Regions from separate parts of the Streptomyces niveiscabiei genome, predicted to be linked through region 3. Evidence: riboswitches for the same ligand, from Rfam matches in the RefSeq annotation. Region 3 holds a riboswitch; each other region holds the start of a gene.

Region 1 (4,053 bases), on a different contig from region 3:
CGGCGACCAGGGCCTGGTCCTCCGGCGAGAGCAGGGCGACCGTCCCGAAGAACGAGGCGAAGACGCCGCCGCGGTCGATGTCCCCGACCACCAGCACCGGCAACGCCGCGTTGCGCGCGATCCCCATGTTGACGATGTCGGTGCGCCGCAGGTTGATCTCGGCGGGCGATCCGGCGCCCTCGCAGATCACCGCGTCGTGCGTGGACCGGAGTTCGGCGAGGCAGTCGAGCACCGTTCCGAGCAACTGCTCCTGGCGGCCCCCGTGATACCGGCGCGCGTCCATCTCGCCGACGGGCTTCCCCATCAGCACGACCTGACTGCTCCGCTCCCCGCCGGGCTTCAGCAGCACCGGGTTCATCAGCGCGGTCGGCTCGATCCGGCACGCCTGCGCCTGCATCGCCTGCGCCCGCCCGATCTCCGCGCCCTCGCGGGTCACGAACGAGTTGAGGGACATGTTCTGCGCCTTGAACGGCGCGACCTTCACGCCCTGCCGTACGAGCCACCGGCAGATCCCGGCGGTGACGACACTCTTACCGGCGTCGGAGGTGGTCCCGGCGACCAGTAGCCCGCCGCTCATACGCTGGCCCCCTTTTTCAGCAACCGTTTGCACAAACCACGCCCGGCAGCACCGAGCCCCGCAGCGCCACGCCCGGCAGCGCCACGCCCCGCCAGCGCCCTCCCCGCCAACGCCCGCCCGGCGACCGTCGCCCCCAGCGCCAGCCAACTCACCCGCCGGGACAGCCGTACCGCCCGCTCGATGTCCCCGACGACCACCCCGCGCCCACCCCCGTTGAGCACGGGCCGGTGTTCGACCCGCCCCGCGTACGACAACGTCCCGCCCATCCGCACCCCCAGCGCCCCCGCGAACGACGCCTCCACCGGCCCGGCGTTGGGGCTCGGATGCTTCACGGCGTCCGCCTGCCAGGCCCGTACGGCACCCCGGGGATCGTCTCCGGCGGCACACGCGAGCACGGCGGTCAGCCGGGCCCCCGGCCACCCGGCGACGTCGTCGAGCCGGGCGGACGCCCACCCGTACCGCAGATGACGGGGCGACCGGTGCCCCACCATCGCGTCGAGCGTGTTGACGGCCCGGAACCCGAGCAGCCCCGGCACCCCGCCCACGGCCCCCCACACCAGCGCGCCCACCACGGCGTCGGAGGTGTTCTCAGCAACCGATTCCACAACCGCGCGCGCGATCCCGTCCGCGTCCAGCGCCTGCGGATCGCGCCCGCACAGATGCGGCAGCCGGGCCCGCGCCGCCTCGACGTCCCCGGCCTCCAGGGCCCGCCCGATGTGCCGGGCCTCGCGCGCGAGGGAGGTACCGCCGACGACCGCCCACGTGGCGAGGCCGGTCAACGCGAGGGAAGCGGCGGGGGAGCGGCGCACAGCAGCCTGCGAGACGGCCCCGAGAGCCACCGCGCCCCCCACGCAGACGGCCGTGTGCAGCGCACCCCACCCCCGGTGGTCACGCCACAACGCCCGCTCCGCACACGCCGCGGCACGCCCGAACGCGGCGACCGGATGACCCCGGCGGGGATCGCCGAGCAGCAGGTCACCGAGGAGTCCGGCGGCGGCGCCGTACGCGTAGATGCGACCGGCACCCATCGGCTCAGCCGGCCGTAGGGGTGAGCGGTCGGAGTCGGTACCTCAATCGGCGGCCGAGCATGGCGATATGTCCTCACTCAGGGTGTCCACGCCCTGGTTCGACGAGACCGGCGGTGGGAGTTCCTGGCTCCCGGGGATGACTACCCCGGTCACAGTGGCGGGACCGCGCCGGATTCGCACCGGACTTCCTCCTGAGCCGCCGTACATGGCCCTGGCAGTCCACCACGGGCCTCGAAGACCCGTCAACTCACCGTTGACCTGCGAGAGCGGAGTGTGCAGAACCCCACACGAAACCCCGTACAGCGGGTGCCGTACGGGGTTGTGCAAACGGTTGCTGCCGGTTTTCCGGGCGCTCAGGCGACGATGAGGCTGATGCCGTACGCCACGGCCCCCAGGCACGCGGCGAAGCAGGCGTACGCCCCCGTCACCGCGAGCGCGGCGGAGCCGCCGTCGGCCTGGGCGCGCTCGTGGCGGGACAGGCCCATGACGCCGAGCGTGAAGAGGGTCACGAGCCCGACGGTGACCACGAGGCTGACACCGAAGACGGAGCCGAGTGCGGACCAGTCGATCTTCATGGTTGCGGTGTCCTTCGGGGTCAGACGGTCGCGGCCGGGGGAGCGGCCGGGTCGGTGGCGGCGGTCGCCGGGGAGGGGATCACGACCTTGATGTCGGCGGCACCGGCATCGGGTGTCGAGGAGTCGTCGTTCACGTTGGTGTGGTCCACGACCTCACGCCGCGAGATCTTCCAGATCGCCGCGCTGGAGGCGACGAGGAACACCGCGACGGCGGCCGTACCCCAGTCACCGAGGTCCGTGACCGACTCCGCGAGCGCCCCGACCAGCGCGGCGGCCGGCAGCGTCAGCCCCCACGCGACGAACATCCGCGTGGCGGTGGACCACCGCACGACCCCGCCCTTGCGGCCGAGCCCCGCGCCCATCACGGACCCGGAGACCGCGTGCGTGGTGGAGAGGGAGAAGCCGAGGTGCGAGGAGGCGAGGATGACCGTAGCGGCGGACGTCTGCGCCGCGAAGCCCTGCTGCGGCTGGAGGTCGGTGAGGCCCTTGCCCATCGTGCGGATGATGCGCCAGCCGCCCAGGTACGTGCCCAGCGCGATCGCGAGACCGGCGGAGAGGATGACCCAGGTGGGCGGGTCGGAGTCGGGCGCGAGCGAGCCGCCCGCGACGAGCGCCAGCGTGATGATGCCCATCGTCTTCTGCGCGTCGTTCGTGCCGTGCGCCAGCGAGACGAGCCCGGCCGAGGCGATCTGCCCGAACCGGTAGCCCTTCTCCGCGGCCTTCCCGTCGGCCTTCTTCGCCAGGGTGTACGACAGCCGCGTCGCCAGCATCGCGGCGACCCCGGCGACGATCGGCGCGGCGACCGCGGGGATCAGCACCTTCGTGACCAGGACGTCGCCGTGCACCGCGCCCGTGCCGGCCGAGGCCAGCGTCGCGCCGATCAGGCCGCCCATCAGAGCGTGCGAGGAGCTGGAGGGGAGGCCGACCAGCCAGGTCAGCAGGTTCCAGAGGATCGCGCCGACCAGCGCCGCGAAGATCACCTCGGGTCGTATACCGCTTTCGTCGACAAGCCCCTTGGAGATCGTGTTCGCGACCTCCACGGAGAGAAACGCCCCCACAAGGTTCAGCGCGGCGGACATGGCCACCGCCACCTTGGGCCTCAGTGCGCCGGTCGAGATGGTCGTCGCCATCGCGTTGGCTGTGTCGTGGAAACCGTTCGTGAAATCGAACGCGAGAGCGGTTACCACCACTATCGCGAGGATCAGCGAGAAGTTTTCCATTTACCCAGGCAATCGTTCGTAGTAATCGGCTCGTTGAAGGTAGGTAACCTGAATGAACGGAAGGTGAACTGGACAGGGCATCGCGGTGTCACTGTGGGCATGACTCCCCCACCTGGCAGGATCACCCGTATGGCTGAGCAGAGGCGCCCGCGTCCCGAAGAGGCCGCGGCATGGGAGTCCTTGGTCGCGACGGCACGCCGCACGGTCACCGACGGACTCGTGGTGGGCACATCGGGAAACGTCTCCGTACGACTCGACGACGTGGTCCTCGTCACCCCGACAGGCGTTCCGTACGACCGGCTGGGGCCCCAGGACATCACGGGCGTCGCCCTCGACGGCACCCAGGTCCTCGGCACCCTCAAGCCGACCAGCGAACTCCCCATGCACCTCACGGTCTACCGCGCGACCGGCGCCGGAGCCGTCGTCCACACCCACGCCGTCCACGCGACGGCCGTCTCCACCCTCGTCCCCGAACTCCCGGCGATCCACTACATGACGGGAGCCCTCGGCGGCCCGGTCCGCGTCGCCCCGTACGCCACCTACGGCACCCAGGAACTCGCCGACCACATCCGCACGGCCCTCCAGGACCGCACCGCCTGCCTCCTCCAGAACCACGGCACCCTCGCGTACGCCCCCACCCTCGACCGCGCCTT
Region 2 (4,053 bases), on a different contig from region 3:
AGACCGGCGCCACGCGGGAGAGCGAACTCGACGCCCTCTCCCTCTCCCGCAACCGCCTCTACGACGGCCTCCTGCTCAGCGCCGTCGGCCTGGCGCAGACCGACGCCGAACGCCTCACCGTCGAGCACCCCGTGGTCGTGCTCGGCGACCGCATCGTCGGCGGACCCGTGGACCACGTCGGCATGCCCAACTTGGAGGCGTCCCGGGCGGCCGTCGCCCACCTCGTCGAGCGGGGGTGCCGGCGGATAGCGCTGGTCTGCGGAGACATCGACGAGATCGACACCTCCAGCCTCCGCCACGCCGGCTACCGGCAGGCCCTCACCGACGCGGGGGTGCCGTACGACCCCGGACTGGTCCGCGAGGTCGGCCGGTTCGGGCTCGCCGAGGGCGCCCGGTGCGCGCGGGACATGGTCGCCGGGGGCCTGGACTTCGACGGCGTGTTCTGCGTGACCGACACCCTCGCGATGGGCGTCCTGCGCGGACTCGCCGACAGCGGCGTCCGCGTCCCCGGCCAGGTCAAGGTCATCGGGTTCGACGACATCGCCGAGAGCGCGTACCTCGTCCCGTCCCTGTCCAGCGTCGACCCCGACCACGACGGCATGGCCGAACACGCCGTCACCCTCCTCGTCACCCGCATCGAACAGCACGAACCCCCGCCCCGGTACGAGGAGTTCGTCAGCGGCTTCACGCTCGCGATCCGCGAGTCGAGCGGCGGCCCGTGAGGCGCGACCCGGGGCGGCGAAGGGCCCTGAGCGGCGGCGTCGGGAGGAAAGTGCCTGGTGACGCGGGGTTGGTCGGGTACACGTCACGCGGTATCGTCGCCCCGACAACGACGGCAGGACGGAAGCCGGTGAGATCCCGGCACGGTCGCGCCACTGTGTGCCCTGCGGCCTCTTCGAGGCAGGGGTGAGTCAGACCCGTAGCCGTCGTACGGAGCACCACCGAGACGGGACGCGAACTCCCGAAGGAGGCCCTGCCATGGCGCAGCACGTCGCCCAGCCGACCACCGCCACCACCCCGCTCAAACTGCCGTTGAAGGCCATCGCCCCCTGGGCCGTCTTCTTCGGCGTCCTCATGCTGATCCTGCTGTACTTCGTCGGCGCCGAGCAGGGCGCCACCGCACTCCTCTCCGGCGAAGAGGTCCACGAGTGGGTGCACGACGCCCGCCACCTGCTCGGCTTCCCCTGCCACTGACCCGAGGGACGCCGACACCCCATGAACTCCGCAACCGTACGGAACCTGCTCGTGCGGGGCATGCTCGCCGGTCTCGCGGCCGGCGTGCTCGCCCTGATCGTCGCCTACGTCCTCGGTGAACCCTCCGTCGACAAGGCGATCGGCTTCGAGGAGGCCCACTCCCACGAGCACGGCCACGAGGCCGAACTCGTCTCCCGCTCCCTCCAGTCCACCGCCGGACTCGCGACCGGCGTCCTCGTCTACGGCGTCGCCTTCGGCGGCATCGCGGCCCTCGCGTACTGCTTCGCCCTCGGCCGCGTCGGACGCTTCAGCCCCCGGGCCACCGCGCTGCTCCTGGCCAGCTGCGCGCTGGTCGCCGTCTACGTCGTCCCGTTCCTCAAGTACCCGGCCAACCCGCCCGCCGTCGGCGACGGCGACACCATCGGGAAGCGCACCACCCTGTACTTCCTGATGCTGGTCCTCAGCGTCCTGCTCGCCGTCGCCGCGACCCTCCTCGGCAAGCGGCTCGCGCCTGGCCTCGGCAACTGGTGGGCGACGGTCGTCGCGGTGGCCGCGTTCGTCGCCGCGACCGGGCTGGCGTACGCGTTCCTGCCGTCCGTGAACGAGGTGCCCGCCGACTTCCCCGCGACCGTCCTGTGGCGGTTCCGGCTCTCCGCGCTCGCCATCCAGGCGACGTTGTGGACCGGATTCGGGCTCGCCTTCGGGGAGTTGGCGCATCGGCTGCTGAGGCCCGATCCCGTGACCCGGCGGGAGACCGTCACCGTCTGACACCTGAGGGCCTCGACTGCGGGGCCCTCACGTGTTCGCTGGCGCAGGCGCAGGCGCAGGCGCAGGCGCAGGCGCAGGCCAGGCCCCAGCCCCGGCCGAGATCCCGGCCCCGGCCCAGATTTCAGCCCCGGCTTCGGCGAGGAGCGGAGGAAGCACGTGCCCAACACACCCCGGCCGCGCCGGATCACCCTCGGCGGGCGTGAGGTGGTGGCGCTGACTGTCCCGGAGTACGAGCGGTTGATCGCCAGCAGGCGGCAGGTCGGCGGGCAGAGCGCGCGGGTACGGGTGCTCGCGGAGCAGGCCAGGCGTACGGAGAGGCTGGTGGCGGAACTGGAGGCGTTGGCCGGAGGGCCGGTGCGGTGTCATCGGGTGCCGGTCGACGACTGTGTGCGGTGTGCGGTCGCCGGGGCGCTGCGGAGGTATCGGGGGCGGAGGTCATGAGACCGAGGGCCTGGACATGAGGTGGGAAGCATGGATGTGACCGTCCCCGCGACGACTGCCTCGACCGATCCCGTGCGGGCCCAGCGGCGCGTCCTGCGGGTGCTGGTCGCCTCCCAGGTCCTCAGCGGCATGGGGCTGGCCGCCGGGGTCACCGTCGGCGCCCTCCTGGCACAGGACATGCTGGGGTCCACGCGGCTCTCGGGGCTGCCCAGCGCCCTGCTGACCGGGGGTTCCGCGCTCACCGCCGTAGCCGTCGGACGCGTCTCCCACCGCCGTGGGCGCCGCCCCGGGCTCGTGCTCGGGTATCTCGCGGGGGTGCTCGGGGCGGTGGGGGTGATCGTCGCCGCCGTCGTGGACAGTCCGGTGCTGCTCTTCGCCGCGATGTTCGTGTACGGGGCCGGGTCGGCGACGAACCTTCAGGCGCGGTACGCCGGAGCCGACCTCGCGGCGCCGGGGCATCGGGCGCGGGCCGTGTCGACGGTGCTGGTCGCGACGACGCTGGGCGGTGTGGCCGGGCCGAACCTCACGGCGCCGATGGGGGAGGTGGGGGCGGCGCTGGGGATTCCCGAGCTGGCGGGGCCCTTCCTGCTGTCCGGCGGCGCGTACGCGCTGGCCGCGCTGGTGCTGACGGTGAGCCTGCGCCCCGACCCGCTGGTCCTGGCGCGGACGCTGGCCGCGCGGACGCCGGTCAGCGGCCTGCTGAGCCCCCGCGAGGGCGGCGGCGTCACGCTGGGCGCGCTCGTCATGGTCGTCACCCAACTCGTCATGGTCGCCGTCATGACGATGACGCCGGTCCACATGCACGACCACGGGCACGGGACCGGCGCGTCCGGGCTGGTCATCGCCGTCCACATCGCCGCGATGTACCTCCCCTCCCCGCTGACCGGCCGCCTCACCGACCGCCACGGACCGCTCCGCACGGCAACGTCCGCCGCGCTCACCCTCCTGACTGCCGGCCTGGTCGCCGCCACCGCCCCGGAAGACTCCGTCCCCCTCCTGAGCCTGGCCCTCGCCCTCCTCGGCCTGGGCTGGAACCTCGGCGTCGTCTCCGGCACCGCCCTCCTCACCGACTCCGTCCCCCTCACCAACCGCGCCAGGACCCAGGGCCTGGTGGACGTCTCGATCTCCCTCGCGGGCGCCACCGGCGGCATCTCCTCGGGCCTGATCGTCACATCGACGAGCTACCCGACCCTCGCCCTCACATCGAGCGCCCTCGCCCTGACCCTCCTCCCGGTGATCGCGGCCACGGCATACTCACAACGCGGCGCATGAAGCTCCGTCGCCCGGGACTTCGGCATGGTCACATCCATGCTCCAGCCCTGCCTGAACGACGCACGGACGACGACAACCACCCCGGCCCCGTCACGAGGAGTTCCGCATGGACCACAAGGATGTCGACGCCGCCGTGGCGGAGATGCTGGAGGTGCTCGGCCCCCGTACCGCCGAGGACTGGACGGTGGCGGCCGGGCCGCTCGAATGGACCTGCCGGGAGACAGCGGCCCACATCGCACACGACCTGCTGGCCTACGCGGCGCAGGTGGCGGCGCAGCCCGCCGACGCTTACCTCCCCATCGACCTGAACGTCCGCCCCACCGCCTCACCGGCCGAAGTGCTCCAGGCCGTCACCGCCTGTGGCGGACTGCTCGGCAG
Region 3 (4,053 bases):
TCCAGGCTGGGGCGGTTGCACAGGTGCCAGTCCACCGCCGTCCAGTCCACGTGACCCTCGTCCGCGACCGCCGCGGCACGGGCGACCAGTTCGTCCACCGGGGTCAGGATCAGGAAGGCCCGCTCCAGCAGCGTCAGCACCGCGCCGTGCCCGGCTCGTACGACGTGCTCGCCGAGGCGGATCTCCTCGACCCAGTCGTACTCGTCGTCCAGCACCCGCACCGACTCAGACGGCCCCGACTCCCCTGTCCTGCGCCGGAGTTCCTCCTCCGCGCCGGTCTCGTACCAGCGCCTGGCCGATGCGAGGAGGCGGGCTCGGTCGGGTTGGGGAAGGCGTAGGCAGGGGTCCTTGCCCAGGAGGGTGAGGACGAGGGACGGGGAGCCGCTGTCCACCGCGCGGGACAGGGGTGTGGTGCCGTCCGGGAGGAGTTCGTCCGGGTCGGCTCCATCGTCGTACATCAGTCTCTCGGCGGCGGTGTCGTCGTACGCGGCGATGGCCGTACACAGGTCCATGATCTGCGTTCCCCCTACGATCAGGGTCCGACGATAGGACAAGGGGAGCACACCGTTGGACAGGATTTCGGCGGAGCCGATCCGTACCGCGCGGCTGGGGCTGTTGCCGTTGCGGGTCGAGTATGCCGAGGAGATGGCGGGGGTGCTGGCCGATCCGGCGTTGTATGAGTTCATCGGCGGGGGGCCGGGGACGGTGGAGGAAGTGCGGGCGCGGTACGAGCGGTTGGCGGCGGGGGCTCCGGAGCCGGGGGTCTCGTGGCTGAACTGGGTGGTGCGGCTTGGGGAGGAGGGGTGTCTGGTGGGGACGGTTCAGGCGACGGTCGTGGACGCCGGGCCGCGTGCCGAGGTCGCGTGGGTCGTGGGAACGCCGTGGCAGGGGCGGGGGATCGCGGGTGAGGCAGCCCGGGGGTTGGTGGAGTGGCTCGGTGGCATGTCGGTGCGTACGGTCGTCGCGCATGTCCATCCCGAGCATGCGGCGTCCGCCGCCGTGGCGAGAGGGGCGGGGCTCGTGGCCACCGGGGAGTGGCACGAGGGCGAGATGCGGTGGGTGAGGAAAACGTGAAGCGCCTGTCGCCGCGCAGGAGTTACGTTGCCCCGATGACCTCCCTCACCACCGACCGCCTCCACCTCCGCCTCTTCACCCCGGACGATCTCGACGACCTGTACGCGTATCAGGGGCTGCCCGAGGTCGCCCGTCATCTGTACCGGCCGCCGCTCAGCAGGGAGCAGTGCGGGGAGAGCCTGGCACGCCGCGCCGAGGGGTCGCCCTGGGGCGAGGACGGTGACAGCCTGGTCCTGGCGGTGTGCCGGCGGGGCGAGCCCGGGGTCGTGGGGGAGATCGTCCTCAAGGCGGCGAGTGTGCGTGCCCGGCAGACCGAGATCGGCTGGGTCTTCAACCCCGCGCACAGCGGCCGGGGTTACGCGACGGAGGCGGCCCGCGCGGGAGCCGGCCTGGCCTTCGGCGAGTTGCGCACCCACCGCCTGTACGCCCGTATCGACGCCCTGAACACCGGTTCCGTACGGGTCGCCGAGCGGCTCGGCATGCGCCGCGAGGCCCACTTGGTGGAGAACGACCTCGACGGGGAGCGGTGGGGAAGCGAGTACGTGTACGCGATGCTGGCGCGGGAGTGGGAGAGCGGGCGGGGGTGAGAACCCGCGTCCCCGCCGGTCGGTCACTTCCCGGCCCCGCCCCACCCCCCTCCGCCCCTTCCCCGCGTGATAGCTTCCCAGGGCCAGTCGAACCCACGTGCGTCCGAGCGAACGCACGAGGTCAGGGAATCCGGTGGGACTCCGGAGCTGACGCGCAGCGGTGAGGGTGACGGGCGGGACAGCAGGCCACTGGACGGTTCGTCCGGGAAGGCGTCCCGGCTGGACGATCCCGAGTCCGAAGACCTGCTGGCGGCCTCCGGCCGGAGCCCCGGCGAGGGGGTGCGACCGTACGACCGGGCTTCGCGTACGAGCCCTCGACGCCGAAGGAAGCTCTGTGCGACTCGCACGTCCTGCCGTACTGGCTGCTGTGTCCGCTGTTCTCGTCGCGGGGTGCGGGTCTTCGTCCCCTGCGTCCCCCGAGGACGAGAGTTCAGGCGCCCTCACTCTCACGAACTGCGGCGAGAAAGTCTCCGTCGGCAGCCCCCCGAAGCGCGCGGTCTCCCTCAACCAGGGCACCACGGAGATCATGCTCTCCCTGGGCCTCGCGGACCGCATGGTGGGGACGGCGACCTGGACGGACCCGGTGTCCAAGGGCCTGGAGAAGGAGAACGCGAAGGTCGAGCGCCTCGCGGACAACGCGCCCTCGCTGGAGAGGGTCCTGGACGCGGAACCGGACTTCGTGGCGGCCTCGTTCGCGTCGACGCTGGGCAAGGGCGGCGTGGCCCCGAGGGAACAGTTCGAGAAGCTGGGCGTCCCGACGTACCTGTCCCCCTCGGACTGCGTCGGCAAGGACAACGGCGGGGACGGCGACGGCGCGCGCACGCAGCCGCTGTCGATCGACACGGTGTACGGCGAAGTCCTGGACCTGGCGAGGATCTTCGGCGTCGAGGAGCGCGGCGAGAAGCTGGTCGCTGACCTCAAGGAGCGCGTGCGGAAGGCGACTTCGGGTCTGAGGGCCCAGGACGTCACCCTGCTCTACTGGTTCGCGAACTCCCAGTCCCCCTACCTCGCGGGCTGTTGCGGAGCTCCCGGCGTCATCACCCGCGCGCTGGGCGCGAAGAACGTCTTCGACGACACCAAGGACGAATGGCCGCAGGTGAGTTGGGAGACGGTCGCGGACCGGGACCCGGCGGTCCTGGTGATCGGCGACCTCACGCGCAAGCAGCAGACGGCGGAGACGGCCGCGAAGAAGATCGCGTTCCTGGAGTCGAACCCGGTCACGAGGAACATGACGGCGGTGAGGAACAAGCGGTACGTCCTGCTGTCGGGCCAGGCCATGAACCCGACGATCCGTACGGTCGAGGGCATCGAGAAGGTCGCGGCGGCGCTGCGGACGTACGGCCTCTCCCGGTGACCCGCCGCCTCGTGACCCGCGGTCTCCTGTTCACCGCGGGCGGCCTGGCGCTGCTGGCCGCGTCGGTCGCGCTGGCGATCACGATCGGCCCGGCGGACATCGCGGTCGCGGACGTGTGGGCGTCGGTGGCGTCCCATCTCGGCTGGGGCCACACGGAGTTGAGCCCGCTGCGGGACGGCATCGTGTGGAACCTGCGCCTGCCGCGCACGCTCCTCGCGGCGGTGTGCGGCGCCGGGCTCGCGGTGTGCGGCGCGGTGATGCAGTCGCTGCTGCGCAACCCGCTCGCCGACCCCTTCGTCCTCGGCGTCTCCTCGGGCGCCTCGACGGGCGCGGTCGTCATCGTCGTGCTCGGCGCGGGCGGCGGCCTGGTGTCGGTGTCGGGCGGCGCGTTCATCGGGGCGGTGCTGGCGTTCGGCCTGGTGCTGCTGCTGAGCCACACGCTGGGCGGTACGACGGACCGGGTGGTCCTCGCGGGGGTCGCGGCGATGCAGCTCTTCTCGGCGCTGACGTCGTTCATCGTGATGACGGCGGCGGACGCGGAGACCACGAGGGGCGTCCTGTTCTGGCTGCTGGGCTCGCTGAGCGGCGCGGACTGGACGGACGTCGCCGTCGGTACGGCGGTCCTCGCGGCGGCGCTGCTGGTCTGCGTCGGCCAGGCGCGCACGCTGGACGCGTTCGCGTTCGGGCAGGACGCGGCGATGTCGCTGGGCGTCTCGGTGGCCCGTACCCGTCTGATCCTGCTCTGCACGACGGCCCTGCTGACGGCGGCCCTGGTCAGCTCGGCGGGTGCGATCGGCTTCGTCGGCCTGGTCCTCCCGCACGCGACGCGCGCCCTGACCGGCCCAGGACACACCCGCCTCCTCCCGGCGACGGCGCTGGCGGGCGCGGTGTTCCTGGTCTGGGTCGACACGCTGGCCCGCACGGTGCTGTCCCCGCAGGAGGTCCCGGTGGGGGTCGTGACATCCCTGATCGGGGTCCCGGCGTTCGTGGCGGTGCTGTACCGGACGAAGGGCGCACGATGACCGGCACGGCGACGGA

What was found. Region 3 has a riboswitch for cobalamin ahead of PV682_RS13245 (ABC transporter substrate-binding protein). Riboswitches for the same ligand answer to the same signal wherever they lie in the genome.
Region 1: another riboswitch for cobalamin. It lies ahead of PV682_RS26410 (cobalamin biosynthesis protein); the one in region 3 lies ahead of PV682_RS13245 (ABC transporter substrate-binding protein).
Region 2: another riboswitch for cobalamin. It lies ahead of PV682_RS17950 (CbtB domain-containing protein); the one in region 3 lies ahead of PV682_RS13245 (ABC transporter substrate-binding protein).

What each region holds. Positions count from the first base shown of each region.
Region 1 covers NZ_JARAYJ010000021.1:54,229-58,281, reverse strand. The annotation lists gene PV682_RS26415 (cobyric acid synthase) at 1-577, opposite strand, end outside; gene PV682_RS26410 (cobalamin biosynthesis protein) at 574-1,605, opposite strand; cobalamin riboswitch at 1,704-1,844, opposite strand; gene PV682_RS26405 (hypothetical protein) at 1,959-2,180, opposite strand; gene PV682_RS26400 (inorganic phosphate transporter) at 2,201-3,400, opposite strand; gene PV682_RS26395 (class II aldolase/adducin family protein) at 3,530-4,053, shown strand, end outside.
Region 2 covers NZ_JARAYJ010000011.1:173,099-177,151, forward strand. The annotation lists gene PV682_RS17945 (LacI family DNA-binding transcriptional regulator) at 1-722, shown strand, start outside; cobalamin riboswitch at 794-942, shown strand; gene PV682_RS17950 (CbtB domain-containing protein) at 979-1,194, shown strand; gene PV682_RS17955 (CbtA family protein) at 1,216-1,962, shown strand; gene PV682_RS17960 (hypothetical protein) at 2,119-2,403, shown strand; gene PV682_RS17965 (MFS transporter) at 2,434-3,675, shown strand; gene PV682_RS17970 (maleylpyruvate isomerase N-terminal domain-containing protein) at 3,782-4,053, shown strand, end outside.
Region 3 covers NZ_JARAYJ010000008.1:25,189-29,241, reverse strand. The annotation lists gene PV682_RS13260 (HEAT repeat domain-containing protein) at 1-512, opposite strand, end outside; gene PV682_RS13255 (GNAT family N-acetyltransferase) at 568-1,074, shown strand; gene PV682_RS13250 (GNAT family N-acetyltransferase) at 1,110-1,661, shown strand; cobalamin riboswitch at 1,785-1,906, shown strand; gene PV682_RS13245 (ABC transporter substrate-binding protein) at 1,996-3,015, shown strand; gene PV682_RS13240 (FecCD family ABC transporter permease) at 3,027-4,037, shown strand; gene PV682_RS13235 (ABC transporter ATP-binding protein) at 4,034-4,053, shown strand, end outside.